DNA from 3 places in the Robertmurraya sp. genome. Region 1 is predicted to be linked to each of the others. Evidence: riboswitches for the same ligand, from Rfam matches in the RefSeq annotation. Region 1 holds a riboswitch; each other region holds the start of a gene.

The links. Region 1 has a riboswitch for cyclic di-GMP ahead of ACGLXV_RS05740 (OmpL47-type beta-barrel domain-containing protein). Riboswitches for the same ligand answer to the same signal wherever they lie in the genome.
Region 2: it holds a riboswitch for cyclic di-GMP, as region 1 does, so the genes downstream of both, sinI (DNA-binding anti-repressor SinI) here and ACGLXV_RS05740 (OmpL47-type beta-barrel domain-containing protein) in region 1, are expected to answer to the same signal.
Region 3: it holds a riboswitch for cyclic di-GMP, as region 1 does, so the genes downstream of both, ACGLXV_RS18615 (amidase) here and ACGLXV_RS05740 (OmpL47-type beta-barrel domain-containing protein) in region 1, are expected to answer to the same signal.

The regions. Positions count from the first base shown of each region.
Region 1 covers NZ_JAKFCQ010000047.1:5,343-9,961, forward strand. Annotated here, with positions in the region: gene ACGLXV_RS05730 (chromate transporter) at 1-433, shown strand, start outside; gene ACGLXV_RS05735 (DUF1028 domain-containing protein) at 531-1,370, shown strand; cyclic di-GMP riboswitch class I at 1,659-1,747, shown strand; gene ACGLXV_RS05740 (OmpL47-type beta-barrel domain-containing protein) at 1,837-4,619, shown strand, end outside.
Region 2 covers NZ_JAKFCQ010000057.1:137-4,755, reverse strand. Annotated here, with positions in the region: gene ACGLXV_RS07695 (carbohydrate kinase) at 1-773, shown strand, start outside; gene ACGLXV_RS07690 (pseudouridine-5'-phosphate glycosidase) at 787-1,701, shown strand; cyclic di-GMP riboswitch class I at 2,475-2,569, shown strand; gene sinI (DNA-binding anti-repressor SinI) at 2,602-2,736, shown strand; gene ACGLXV_RS07680 (helix-turn-helix domain-containing protein) at 2,867-3,196, opposite strand; gene map (type I methionyl aminopeptidase) at 3,772-4,524, shown strand; partial or broken gene ACGLXV_RS07670 (hypothetical protein) at 4,574-4,619, shown strand, end outside.
Region 3 covers NZ_JAKFCQ010000149.1:24,962-29,580, forward strand. Annotated here, with positions in the region: gene ACGLXV_RS18610 (LysR family transcriptional regulator) at 1-522, opposite strand, end outside; gene ACGLXV_RS18615 (amidase) at 635-1,504, opposite strand; cyclic di-GMP riboswitch class I at 1,548-1,636, opposite strand; gene ACGLXV_RS18620 (YhfC family intramembrane metalloprotease) at 1,684-2,454, opposite strand; gene ACGLXV_RS18625 (DEAD/DEAH box helicase) at 2,580-4,019, opposite strand; gene ACGLXV_RS18630 (flavin monoamine oxidase family protein) at 4,220-4,619, shown strand, end outside.

The DNA of each region.
Region 1 (4,619 bases):
TGATCGGTACGGTTGGCTGTCAGTGAATGAATTTAGTGAGGTGCTCGCGTTAGGGAATGCACTGCCAGGGCCTATCGCGACCAAAATGGCCGGTTATATTGGTTATGAAGTGGGTGGGATTTTCGGAGCAGTGGTTGCGGTATTTGCTACTGTGGCACCTTCGTTAATATTAATGGTCACTTTACTCGGTTTGTTGATGAAATTCAAGGAATCTCCAAAGGTGAAGCGACTTACCGTGTTGGTGCGACCGGTCATTGCCGTCCTATTAGGAGTCATGACGTATGATTTCTTTTTCTCCTCATTCGAAGGAGCGGGGATTTGGCAGACGATCGGGATCGGTGTGATTAGCTTTGTGCTGATGGAGAGGCTGAAGGTCCACCCGGCGTATGTGATTGCCGGTGCGCTTGTATATGGTGGGGTGTTCTTAGGGTAAATCAGGACAGTAGTACATTCTGCAAGCTGGTGCTAGCGCAACAAAGGCTTGCGTCATGTGCTACTGACCTTTAATTAAAACTGGGGGAGGCAAAAACATGACTTTTTCAATCGTAGGCTATGACCCAAAGGAAAAAGAATGGGGTATTGCGGTGCAATCGAAGTTTCTTGGAGTTGGCGCCGTGGTTCCGTTCGCGAAGGCTGGAGTAGGTGCAGTTGCGACACAGTCTTACGCGAATACGGCTTATGGTCCGGAGGCATTACAGCTGTTTTCAGAAGGAAAGTCAGCGGAAGAGGTCATCAAAATCATTACCTCACGGGATGAGGACAAGGATCTCCGCCAGGTTGGAGTCATCGATGCGAACGGAAATGCCGCTACTTTTACCGGTGAAAAATGCTATGACTGGGCAGGCGGAGTCACCGGAGAGCATTTTGCCGCACAGGGAAACATTTTAGTCGACGAGCAGACCGTACAAACTATGTCAAAAACGTTTCAAGAGACAAGTGGAACATTAGCCGAGCGCTTACTCGCTGGATTGAACGCAGGGCAAGAGGCTGGTGGAGATAGTCGTGGTCAGCAATCAGCTGCCCTATTAGTAGTGAAGGAAGCGGGCGGTTATGGTGGCTACAATGACCGATTTATTGATCTTCGTGTCGATGACCATCCGGAGCCGATTAAAGAACTGATTCGTGTGTTTGGTTTACAGCAGCTATACTTTGCTCCTCCTAAGCAAGAGCGGATTGCTACGATTGAAGGGCATGTGAAGGAAGAATTGATCGCTTGTTTAAGACGTCACAGATATTTAGAATTGTATGTTGATGAGGAAAGTATTCATAAGGCACTGACTCGTTATATACATACCGAGAACTTTGAAGCGCGTGAGTTAGAGCGTGGGAAAATTGACTTGGACGTGCTTGATTATATGAAAAAGCAATAGTTGTGTATAGCCCCCAGTAATGGGGGTTTTTATGTGGGGAATTTTATACTGTTGTAGGTATGTGGATCTTAAGAGATTCCCTAAGAATTAAATCCGAAAGACGAAAAGTATCAAATAATCATGTGTAAATACCTATCTCGTTATAAAAATAAAATGGTATAATCGAACTAAATTTAGGTAGTTAATCCTAAATAAATCCCGTAAACTGCCGATAATAGATTTATAACGCAAATGCTTGGAGGTGAAACAATAGTAATAGATGGGTTTTAAAAATGAGTGTACTTAATGAAGTGAAAAGGGCAAATCACGGGAAACTGTGAGACGCAAAACTAAGAGGGCCTTACCCGCAGAAATGCGAATGGCAGCCAGTTACCACAAGAAGTCATAGATTGTCTAAATTCTATGAACCTTTCTTATGGGGTTCTTTTTTATTTGCCTTTTTTAACATGAAAGGTAGGGTAAATTTATGTTGAAAAGAATGTTTAATATTCCGGTTTTGCTCGTCGTTTTTATGCTTATCTATCAATTGATTGTCCCAATCGGTAGTATAAGAGCTTCTGCAAATACCGGATCCATGCTTCCTCCTAGTAATCTAGCTTATCAGTCAGTTACTCCAGACGATGGAAAGCTAACTTGGAGTGCCGTATTTGGAGCAAGTGGGTATCAAGTTTATGAAATTAAAGAAGGACAGCTTACGGTGCTTGGAACAACAACGGGCACTTCGTATGATCTAAAAGATTTGCCAGAAGGCTCTTATAGATACGTAGTTTCTACTTTATCTAGCCAAGGGGAGTCTGGTCCATCAGCGCCGGTAAGCACAGAAATTAGTTATCCTGAGATGCAAACGCCGGCAACCTTTGCGGCAACGATTCAAAATGGAAATGATGTTGTATTACAATGGGAAGCTTCCCAATATGCAGAGTCATACAACATATATAAGGTATTAGATAACGGTGAAAAGTCACTTGTTGTCTCAACTAATACAAGAATGTATAGTTTTTCTAATGTAGATGAAGGTACTTACTCTTACATGATTTCTTCATCCCACCCACTTTACGGGGAATCAGTGACTTCATCCCCAATAAGTGTTGAAGTGATAAAGCCAGAAATGAAAGCTCCAACAAATCTATCTTTTACGATTTCAAATGTAACCGATGTTACTTTAAAGTGGCAGGCAGCAGAGTTTGCCAATAGTTATAGTATATATTCAGTGAAAAACGGACAGTTAGAATTGGTAGAAACAGTTACGAGCACAAATGTTACACTTAAGAATTTACCTGCAGGAGACTACGTCTATCAGGTGTATTCAAATAGCTCACGTTTTGGAAGTTCTGTAGAAGGTAGCGAGGTTACTTTCTCCGTTCAATCTATCGAGATGGCTCCCCCTGAAAATGTAAATGCGAAAATCCAAAACACAAATGATGTAGTTGTTAGTTGGACCGCCGAACCATATGCAACAGGGTATAAAGTGTATCAGATTGTGGGTGGTGAGAAAGTATTAAAGGGAACAGTAACTGGAACTTCTTTTTCAGCTACTATGCTACCTGGTGGAGAATACGTGTATGAGGTTCATTCAACTAGTGACCGATTTGGAGAGTCTGAAAAGGGAACACAAGTTACTTTTACCATCGAGACAGTAAAGGTAAACGCACCTACTGAACTTGCGTATAAAATTCTAAATGGTAATGATATCGTATTAAGCTGGAAAGCAGCTGAAAATGCTACAAATTATAAGGTCTATCAAGTAGTTGGAGACCAAAAAGTATTAAAGAGCACGGTAACAGGAACAACGGTTACCTATACTAATATGCCAGCAGGAAATTACAAGTATGAAGTTCACACCAATAGCACTCGATTTGGTGAATCAGGGGAAAGTGCTGTTGTTTCCTTTGTATTAGATCAAGTAGTGTTAGAAACACCAGGAAATGCAAGATATGAGATTAAAAATGGCAATGATTTATACCTACAATGGGATTCAGTTGATTTTGCCAATAGTTACAAAATCTATCAGGTAGTAGATGGGAAGAAGGTTTTAAAAGCAACTGTTTCTTCTTTAGCTACAACTTTAACTAATCTTACCGCAGGAGATTATAGTTATGAAATCTATGCGTATAGCAGTCGATTTGGTGAATCACCTGTGGGTGCAGTTGTAGAGTTACCATTGGTACATCCAGAGATGAAGGCGCCTGCTAACGGAAGTTATACCATCACTGGAGTAGCTTCATACACACTAAAGTGGGATGCGGCAGACTACGCAACTAACTATAAGATTTATCAAGTGATTAATGGACAGAAAACATTAAAGAATACTATCACTGGAACAAGCATGAACTACACAAATATGACACCAGGTGAATATCAATATGAGGTCTATTCATATTCCGCTCGTTTCGGTGAATCAAAAGTAGGAACTGCTATCAAGTTCACCTTAAGTGGACAAACACTAGCGACTCCTGGAAATCCAAGCTATACCATTAGCAATGGAAATGACATTACACTCAAATGGAATACTGTTCAGTACGCAAATAACTATAAAATCTATCAGTTGGTTGATGGAGAAGAAATTTTATTACGTACCCTTACAGGGACAAGTACAATGTTAACCAATGTAGCAGAAGGTGAATTCCATTACATTATTAAGGCAAACTCTACCTTATTTGGAGAGTCTCCAGAAGGTGCTGTACTTGAAGGAACTTTAGTGCATCCTGACATGGCTAAGCCTGAAAATGCTAGTTACACGATCACAAGTGGAAATGATATCATTCTTAAGTGGGACGCTGTTCAGTATGCAACAGCATACCAAATTTACCAAGTGATAGATGGAGAAAAGCAGTTTGTTCGTAAAGTTACTGGTACAACAACGACAATTTCGAACATGCCAGAAAGTAAATATCTATACGAAATTCATTCATATAGTGACCGGTTTGGTGAGTCTGCAGAGGGAAGTAAGATTGAGTTCACAATGGTACATCCAGTAATGCAAGCCCCAGCCAATCTTACAAAGTCAATTTTAAATGGGAACGATATTAAGTTAAGTTGGGATGCGTCAACGTATGCAACAAATTACAAAGTCTATCAAAAAGTTGATGGAGAATTAGAATTACTAACTACACTACCAGCAACAACGAGAACCATTGCATTTACGAATATGCCAGAAGGTGACTATGAATATGTCTTGCATTCCTACAGCAACCGCTTCGGGGAGTCACTAGAGGGCAACAAGCTTGAGTTCAAAATGGTACATCCAGT
Region 2 (4,619 bases), on a different contig from region 1:
ATGTTTCTCTTATGACTGTTGTTGGTGATGATCATGAAGGAAAATGGCTACTAGACTACACAAGGTCTTACGTTGATATAGAGCCTTCAAAAATTCTTCCTAATGAAGCAACGGGAACGTATACGGCTGTTTTGGATGTGGATGGGGAAATGGTGGTTGCTTTAGCAGATATGGGCATTTATGATCGTGTCGATTTAGAGTTTGTTGAAAAGCGCTGGGGTTTTCTTGCATCAACAGAGCTTGTCATGATTGATACAAACTTCCCTTCTGACGTACTAGCAAAAGTGATTGATCGCTGTAGAGAAGAAGCGATTCCCCTCGTGATCACCCCTGTTTCAGCTCCAAAAATTAAGAAGTTGCCACAAAATCTTGATGGTGTGGCTTGGCTTATAGCAAATAAGGACGAAGCAGAGGCGTTAGCTGGGAAACCAATTAAAGACGAAGGTGACTTTTTTAAAGCTGCAGAAGCAATTATGAAAAAAGGCGTGGAAAGAGTTGTTATTTCTCGCGGAGACAAAGGACTTATTTACTTTACAAAGGCGAATGAAGCGGGTGTATTGTTACCGCCGAAGGTTGATGTTGTTGATGTAACGGGTGCAGGAGATGCACTGGTTGCAGGAATTGTTTATGCCTACTTACGCGAGTTAAAAACGGAAGATGCCTGCAAAATTGGAATGGCATGTTCGATGCTTACTTTAGCAACGGAGGAAACGGTTAACCCGTCATTGAATCATCAACAACTACAAGAAGCTTTTCAACATAATTTCCACTAAGGAGAAAACAAACATGGAAAAATACTTAGAATACTCACAAGAAGTTTTAGAAGCGAAAAAAAATAATGTACCAGTAGTAGCATTAGAGTCAACTATCATCTCTCACGGAATGCCGTACCCACAAAATGTACAAACGGCAAAGGAAGTAGAAGACATTATTCGTAAAAATGGTGCTGTACCGGCTACGATTGCTATTTTAGATGGGAAAATAAAAATAGGCTTATCAGACGAAGAGTTAGAAATGCTTGCTACACGAAAGGACATTGAAAAGGCGAGCCGTAGGGATTTACCTTACCTAGTGGCGACGAAGAAAAATGGAGCAACAACGGTAGCGGCAACGATGATCTGTGCAGAGCTTGCTGGCATTGAAGTGTTCGTAACCGGTGGGATTGGTGGAGTTCACCGTGAAGCTGAAGTAACGATGGATGTTTCAGCTGATCTTCAAGAACTCGCTCAAACCAATGTTGCTGTTGTGTGCGCAGGGGCAAAATCTATTCTTGATATTGGTTTAACACTAGAGTATTTAGAAACTCATGGGGTGCCAGTCGTTGGCTTTGGTACCGAGGTACTTCCGGCTTTTTATACAAGAACAAGTCCCTTCCAAGTGAATGTTCAAGTGGAAAATGAAAAGGAAGCAGCAAGCATGATTCGTACAAAGTGGGAGTTAGGATTGAAGGGTGGAGTGGTTATTGCTAACCCAATCCCAGAAACAGATGCTCTTGATGAGCAATTTATCAACAGCGTGATTGAAGCGGCTTTAAAGGAAGCAAAGGAAAATGAGATTGCGGGTAAAAATGTTACTCCATTCCTTTTATCAAAGGTAAAAGAATTAACAGAAGGAAGAAGCTTGGAAGCAAATATTGCCTTGGTTAAGAATAATGCTGAGGTTGGATCAAAAATAGCTGTTCAACTTAACACTCTATCTTAAAAAATATTTTTGAGGAGTCAGTCTCATAAGGACTGATTCCTTTTTTTTTGCATAAAAATAGTACTAGATTTACAAACTCTGAATATGTACACCACAACGAACGAATTGTTCTTAAAAAAACTATAAAAGTAAGAAATAGGGAGAAAGGAGATGAAAACGGAAGAAAACTGTTCATTATAACGAAAAAACGGTTCGTTTAGGGTGTTTAGTTTACCAGCACTACCGTCTAAAATAAAAGTAAATTATTCTTTATATAGAACAAAAATTAATAGAATAAGAAACGAAAACTATTAGAATAGTAGGTGGCGGGAATGTACCGAAAGAACTGTGACAAATGTTATCGCCCTTCATACAGCAGCTCGGAAGCAGGGGAATGGATCTGTCCTATATGTGGACATAATCTAACAAAGTTACCTTTTTTTGATGCAGTTACACTGGAAAGGGTACATGTAAATATCATTCCTATCCAAAGGAAATTAAAAGCATATGAGAATCAAAAACTAGGAATAAAGACTTAATTGTTTAAAAGTCAGAAAATTTTAAAAATGATTTCGACAGTGGGCGACATGAAGACTTATGATTTTTGTGTTTGTTCTTACAAATGTAAAAAATGTATGTGTCCATTGGTACTCAATTGTTCTTTATGGAGATCTTTGTCGAATAGTGTAACTAAAAAGTTGGGAAATTTTTAAAGTGTATGACAAATTTTTACACAATTTACTAAGATCGAGTAGTAAAATGATTGATAAGTGAATCACATAGGGAGAGAAAAACACAGAAAAAGGCAAACCTTCTGAAAAGGGGGGACGCAAAGTCGCAGGTCTAAGGTAGTTAGAAGTTTTTTTGCTAAGACGGCTGGACTGCCTGGAATACGATCGTATTTTAGGGGGAGATTGAGGGATGTTGGAAACGAGTGAAGTGACATTAGAAGAGCTAGACTATGAGTGGATGATGTTGATCATTGAGGCAAAAAAGTTAGGCCTAGAGAAAGAAGAGATTAGAAGATTTTTAGGTGAGAATGAAATTAGAGGATAAAAAGAAACTAGCTTACTTAGCATGTTGTTTCATACATAGAATGAAAGTATTTCTGTTAGGGTCGGACCGTATGGGAATGCTTTTTATTTTGGAAAAAAAGACAAAATCACCTGGATTTTGTCTTTTTGCATTAGTTATTATTTGATTGATTACTTCTCCATTTATTAAACTCAAGAAATTCTTTAAACTGATCCTTCGAAACCCCGGAGTTCATAGCCTCTTTCACAAGCTTCATCCAGTCAGAGTCTAGTTCGTCTTTATTTGGGTGCTCATGTATAAGATGGTCAACTGGTACATGAAGGACAGCTGAAATTTTCTCAAGAAATTGGATAGACGGATTCGTTTGTAAATTTCTTTCTAATGAACTTAAGTATGATTTCGCGACACCAGCTTGTTCAGCTAGCTCAGACATGGACATTTTCTTTTCAAGACGAAGTTTCTTAACACGATCTCCAATCATCTAGATCACTCACCTATCTCTCTGTATGAATTCATAATAGCAAAAAAAATTGGTTAGTTCCATATTCAGAACGAAAATAGTAGGTTTCGTTCTTAAAATTTCTTTAGTTAGTCACAAATGGATGGTTATTACGGTTCTAGTGATTAAAAGCTGATTAACAACTTTTAATGCTTCTATGTAGCATTATACACAATACCATTCGTATTGAAAGTGATAATTATGGGCGTAACTAAAAAAAATCTACTGTCCACCCCATATGGACAAAACCACCCAATCTGTCCACGAACGGTGACAGACACCACAAAAAGACAGAATGGCCCTTTTTGTCCACGAAGGGTGTCTGACACCCTTTTATACCCGGGATTGGGGTGGGTGAAACCTATTTTTTTTGTTCGACAAATTCTTTTTTTTGTGGTTGTTGATTTTAAAGGGGTGAAGGGAATTCAATCAAACGTTTGATTGACTATTGTTTGAGGTTATCTAACAAAATTAGACATAGGAATGCTTTGCTAATATAGACCGTTAGAGAGTACAATAAAGACTATACATTATTGGGATTTGGGGAAGTGAGATAAATGATTGTTTTAAAATCACCTCGTGAAATTGAGGCAATGAAAAAAGCAGGAGAGCTTCTGGCTGCTTGTCATAAAGAAATTAAAAAAATGATCAAACCAGGAATAACAACTTGGGAAATTGACCAGTTTGTTGATAAATATTTAGCGCAGCATGGGGCAATTGCTCAGCAAAAGGGTTACAGAGGTTACGAGTACGCAACATGTGCTAGTATTAATGATGAGATTTGTCACGGCTTTCCAAGAAAAGAACCTCTAAATACAGGGGACATTGTCACAATCGATATGGTTGTCAATGTGAATAGCGCCTTAGCAGACTCTGCGTGGACGTATATCGTTGGAGAAGCTTCTGAAGAAACAAACCGTCTTGTAGAGGTAACAAAAACGAGCTTATACAAAGGAATTGAAGCAGCCGTCGTAGGAAATCGAATCGGAGATATCGGACATGCGATTCAAACCTACGTGGAAGGAGAGGGATTCTCGGTCGTAAGAAACTTTATTGGCCATGGAATTGGCCCCTCCATTCATGAAAAGCCGGATGTTCCGCACTTTGGACTACCAGGAAAAGGTCCTCGCATAAAAGAGGGAATGGTATTTACGATCGAACCGATGGTAAATGTCGGAAGCTACGAAACAAAGATGGATTCCAATGGTTGGACCGCTCGTACCGTGGATGGAAAAAACTCTGCTCAATTTGAGCACACCATTGCCATCACGAAGAATGGTCCGATCATTCTAACAGATCAAGGTGAATAATCAATCCATATCAACACAAAACTATATGAAGCAAGATGGAGGAAGACACATGACAGAAAACCATGAAACAGAAAAAAAGAAAATAAGCTTACAAG
Region 3 (4,619 bases), on a different contig from region 1:
ATCTTTATGGGTGATTACTACAATATCTCTCTTCATTAATGGAATAAAATCAATCTCTGGTTCATGTTCCGCATACGTACAAAAAGCTAGGTCATAATTTTCTTCCTTTAAGCCTTGGATGATATTCTGTGTTGTTCCTTGTATACACGAAAACGTCACTTGTCCGCCCTCATTTGCTTCCATAAAGGACTGAATAATTGATGGGACAAAATCAGCGCCTAAGGAAAAAATGAATGCTAAGTCAATGATACCCGTATTGGCATTGGTGAGCTTTTGAAGATTCCTTTCACCCTTTTCAAGCTCCTCTAATCCGTTTTCCACATAGGTTAAAAAATATTGGCCGTACTTTGACAGCTTGATATTTCTACCAACCTTTTCAAATAACTTTATACTTAATTCTTTTTCAAGCTCGCCTATTGCCTGACTAAGACTTGGTTGTGTGATATATAGCTGAGCTGCTGCTTTTGTATAATGCTGCGTTTTGGCTAGCACACGAAAATATTGTAAATGTTTCAGGTTCATAAACAGCGCCCTCCCTGTTTCCAATCTTTAAACAAAGTATATGATGTTTTTTAGACAAGAAAAAGGACTGAATATGAACAAAAAAGCACTCTTTTGAGTGCTTTTGCGTTCTTTATGGTTTCATTGTTTTCCAGCTTCCCACATGGTGGATAGCAACTCCATTGTATCCAAGAGTTGTTCCATAATGAGAGGCAACAGTAGCAAGTTGCTCGTTCATGTAGGCTTCTCCTTCTTCAAAAAAAGAAATCATATCTCCTTCGTCTGTTGCACCTGTTTCTACACCGATTACTAATGTCTTATTATGTTTCCCAGCAAAGGCAACTTCATTTTTTACGATTTCAATGATGGCAGGAGCTGTATCACGGTAGGCCATAATCGTTACACTATTCGTTTTTGTAATGACCCACTCCGCTAGATTTCCTTTACCATACGTATTATTATAAGAAACTTCATCAAACCAGAATGGCAGGTCCGCTTCAAGTGGTAGTTTTAATCCTGCAGCTGAAGTATTCGCTTTTGTTATCAGTTCTTGATAACTTTTTACAGTAGCTGCTCTATTCGTATTCCAACCGCTATATAAGTAGGGCTCTACATCTAAATGAATCCCCGTAAATTTTTGAGAAGCGGTTGACCCTGCTTGATAGGTTTTTAACCAATTCATAAGAGCATCTTGGTTTCTGTAGCCTTTTGGTGCCACCCAACCCGGCGCTCCATCTAGAGCATATACTTTTATCCCTTTTACCGATGCCTTCGTAATAAAGCTACGGTATACATTCATAGGGATATCACGATCGAATTGTACATAGACTTTGTTGATTTGCTTTTGTTCAAGAAAGCTTAAGGTTCCTGTTTCATTACTCACAATTTCCCACGGATTCCAAAGCCATGTGGAGCGATCTACTGTTGATGCACTCATTTTTGATCCAAAGCCTCCAATTGAAAAAAGCAAAACAATAATCATTGATACAACGAGCTTTTTCACTTCATGTTCCCCCATTCTGCCAGCCGAGGCTCACAAAATGAGACCTGGCAACCTGACGACCATTCGCATGACAAGCGATTAGGCTCACGGCTTTGCGTCCTTCCCTTTCGGAAAAGTTTGCCTTTTACAGTTTTTCTTTAATTATACTTTATTAAAACAGACTTTTGCCTCAGGTATTTTTACCCAATCAATAATTTTCTTAATCTTTTTATTATAAAGAAAGATAGAACTCCGATTAAGGCAATGTACAACTCAATGATCCATAAGCTTTTAATGTATCCAGTTTGATAGAAAGCTAAAGGAAAATCAATCGCCGCATGAGCGACTATAGCGAGCAATACGTATTGGAATTTCTTTTTGATAACAGCAACTAATACAAGTAAGCTGAAAGCGATTTGCATAAAGAGGGCAAAGAAGCGTTCTGGTATTGCCCATAAGTAGTGAGAAACTCCCTGATTTAATAATGTTTCTTTAATGGTTGCTGCCTGATCACTTGGAAGACTAGCTCCGATAGATGAATCAAATGTACCTGTATTGATCATGGTTGCAAAGATAAGAAATGGCACTACCGTTGAAAGAGCAATTACTACTGCTTCAATGCCACCCCAGCCAACCCCAAAGGATAGACCACCCTTGTAATCCTGATATTTTTTTAATAGCCAAATAAAAAGAATATAGCGTCCTACTTCCTCAAAAATCCCTGCAGCAAAACCGCCATATAATCCAAATAACCATGGATGTTCCACATAGTTTGGAAAACTGGTTATGACGACAACATGAAGAAGTTTCTCTAATACTTGAGTAATAATAACAAACCCGATGCTACCTATTATTAACGGCTTGAGAGAAATTCCTACTTGTTTTTTTGTAAAAAGAATGGCAGTAACAAATAGAAGAATAGAAAATATAATAACTGCAATCATGCTCGAGATCGTTGCATTGCTTATCATCGTAAATCCCCCTTGTTTTTTTATTATCATTATTGATAATGATAATATTAAAGTAAGAGTAATAATCTGTCAATGAATTTTGTTCATTTTTCCCAATTAAAAAAAGCACCTCTAGGAAGTGCTTCTTATCTTCTTGCCACATGAACCTTTAATTGTTTCCCTTTTACCGTTGTATGTTTCATTTCAGACAACACAAGTGACCCTTTTCCATTTAGGATTTCTACATAAGAGACCGTGTCAAGAATCGTGATAATTCCGATATCCTCTGCAGTTACACCATCAATTTTTGAAATGGTTCCTACAAAATCAACAGCGCGCAGCTTCTTTTTCTTGCCGCCATTAAAATAGAGTTTGGTGATATCCTTATTGAGTTCTTCACTTTTTAGTTGCTTAATCTCCGGTTCCGAACTAATCTTCTTTTCAAAGGCAGGTCGTGATCTCTCCAACTGTCCCGAAGCAGGTTTCACCTTCTGTGGAATAGAAAAACCAATTAATTGTTCTATCTCTTCTAACAATCGTTTTTCTCTATCTGTCACAAAAGTAGTAGCCTTTCCTTTCAAGCCCGCCCGCCCGGTTCTTCCAGTACGATGCACATAGCTCTCTTTTTCATATGGGATATCAAAGTTCACCACGAGTGAAATATTTTCGATATCAATTCCTCGTGCTGCCACATCGGTTGCGATTAGATAGCGGAACTCTCCCCGTTTAAATTCACTCATCACATCTAGACGATCTTCCTGTATCATTCCACCATGTATTTTATCGCAATCATATCCAAGCTTCGTTAGATGATCGACGACCATATCGACACGGTCTTTTGTCCGGCAAAAAATGATACAGCTATCCGGGTTTTCAATAATCGTTACATTTTGCAATAATTGAAGTTTTTCATCTTCCTCCACCCAAAATAATGAATGCTCAATTAATCCTTCTGAAGTACTTGAAGATTCAATCTCAACCTCCACAGGAGAGTGTAAATAGTTTTGAGCTAGCTTTTTTATGGTATCAGGAAGAGTGGCTGAAAAGAGCATGGTTACTCGATTTTTTGGCATTTCTTCAATAATTGCCTCCACTTGTTCGATAAAGCCCATGTTTAGCATTTCATCCGCTTCGTCAATCACTAGGTATCGGACACGATCTAACACAAGGGTCCCTTTTTGAATATGATCAAGCAGTCGACCTGGTGTCCCTACAACCACATGAGTTTTTTGCTTAAGTTTCGTTTTTTGATACATAAAGGATTGCTTTCCGTATACTTCTACTGCATTGATTCGTTTTAACCGGCCGATATTTATAAAATCTTCTTTTATCTGTACAGCTAACTCTCGAGTAGGGGTAAGCACGAGAGCTTGTGGTTTATTTTCTGCCCAATCGATCATTTCACAAATCGGAATGGCAAAGGATGCTGTTTTTCCACTTCCTGTACGTGACTTTACGACCACATCGCGCTCCTCTATCACAAGCGGAATGACCTTCCTTTGAACTTCAGTTGGTTGTTGATATTGTAAGCTCGCTAAAGTACTCAATATTTCTTCACTTAAGGTGAAATCTGTAAAATCCATCATACAGCCTCTTTTCAAAAATTCTTTACAATACTAATTTTACCGAACGTATTCTTTTTATTAAGCCAATATGTAAAGTACATTTCATTTGACCACATATTCATTAAAATGTACATGTTTCTTTAGGAACAGAGGGAAAATACTTTCACGATGCCTAAATCTTTTATTTTCAGCAGCTAAATCTTTTACGGGAGGCACTCATCGTGCTAAATCATGTAGACGTAGTAATTGTTGGAGCTGGCCTATCTGGTCTTGCTGCTGGATGGGAGTTAAGGAAGCATGGAAAAAGCTTTGCTATCCTAGAAGCTCAAAACCGTATAGGGGGAAGAATTTTAACGAATACCTATCAAGATTCTACGATTGACCTTGGTGCCCAGTGGATTTCTCCATTCCAGCCTCGTATACAGTCCTTATTGAAATTTTTCAATATAAAGACCATCCCTTCATACAAACAGGGAAAAACCATATATGATTTACATAACAAGCGCATGCTTAGTTCAAAAACTTCCCCACCTGTTTCACCACAAGGAATGCTAGATTTATTTCTAACTCGAAAGAAGATCCATCAATTAACGAAGCTTATTCAGAAAGAAGGATTATTAC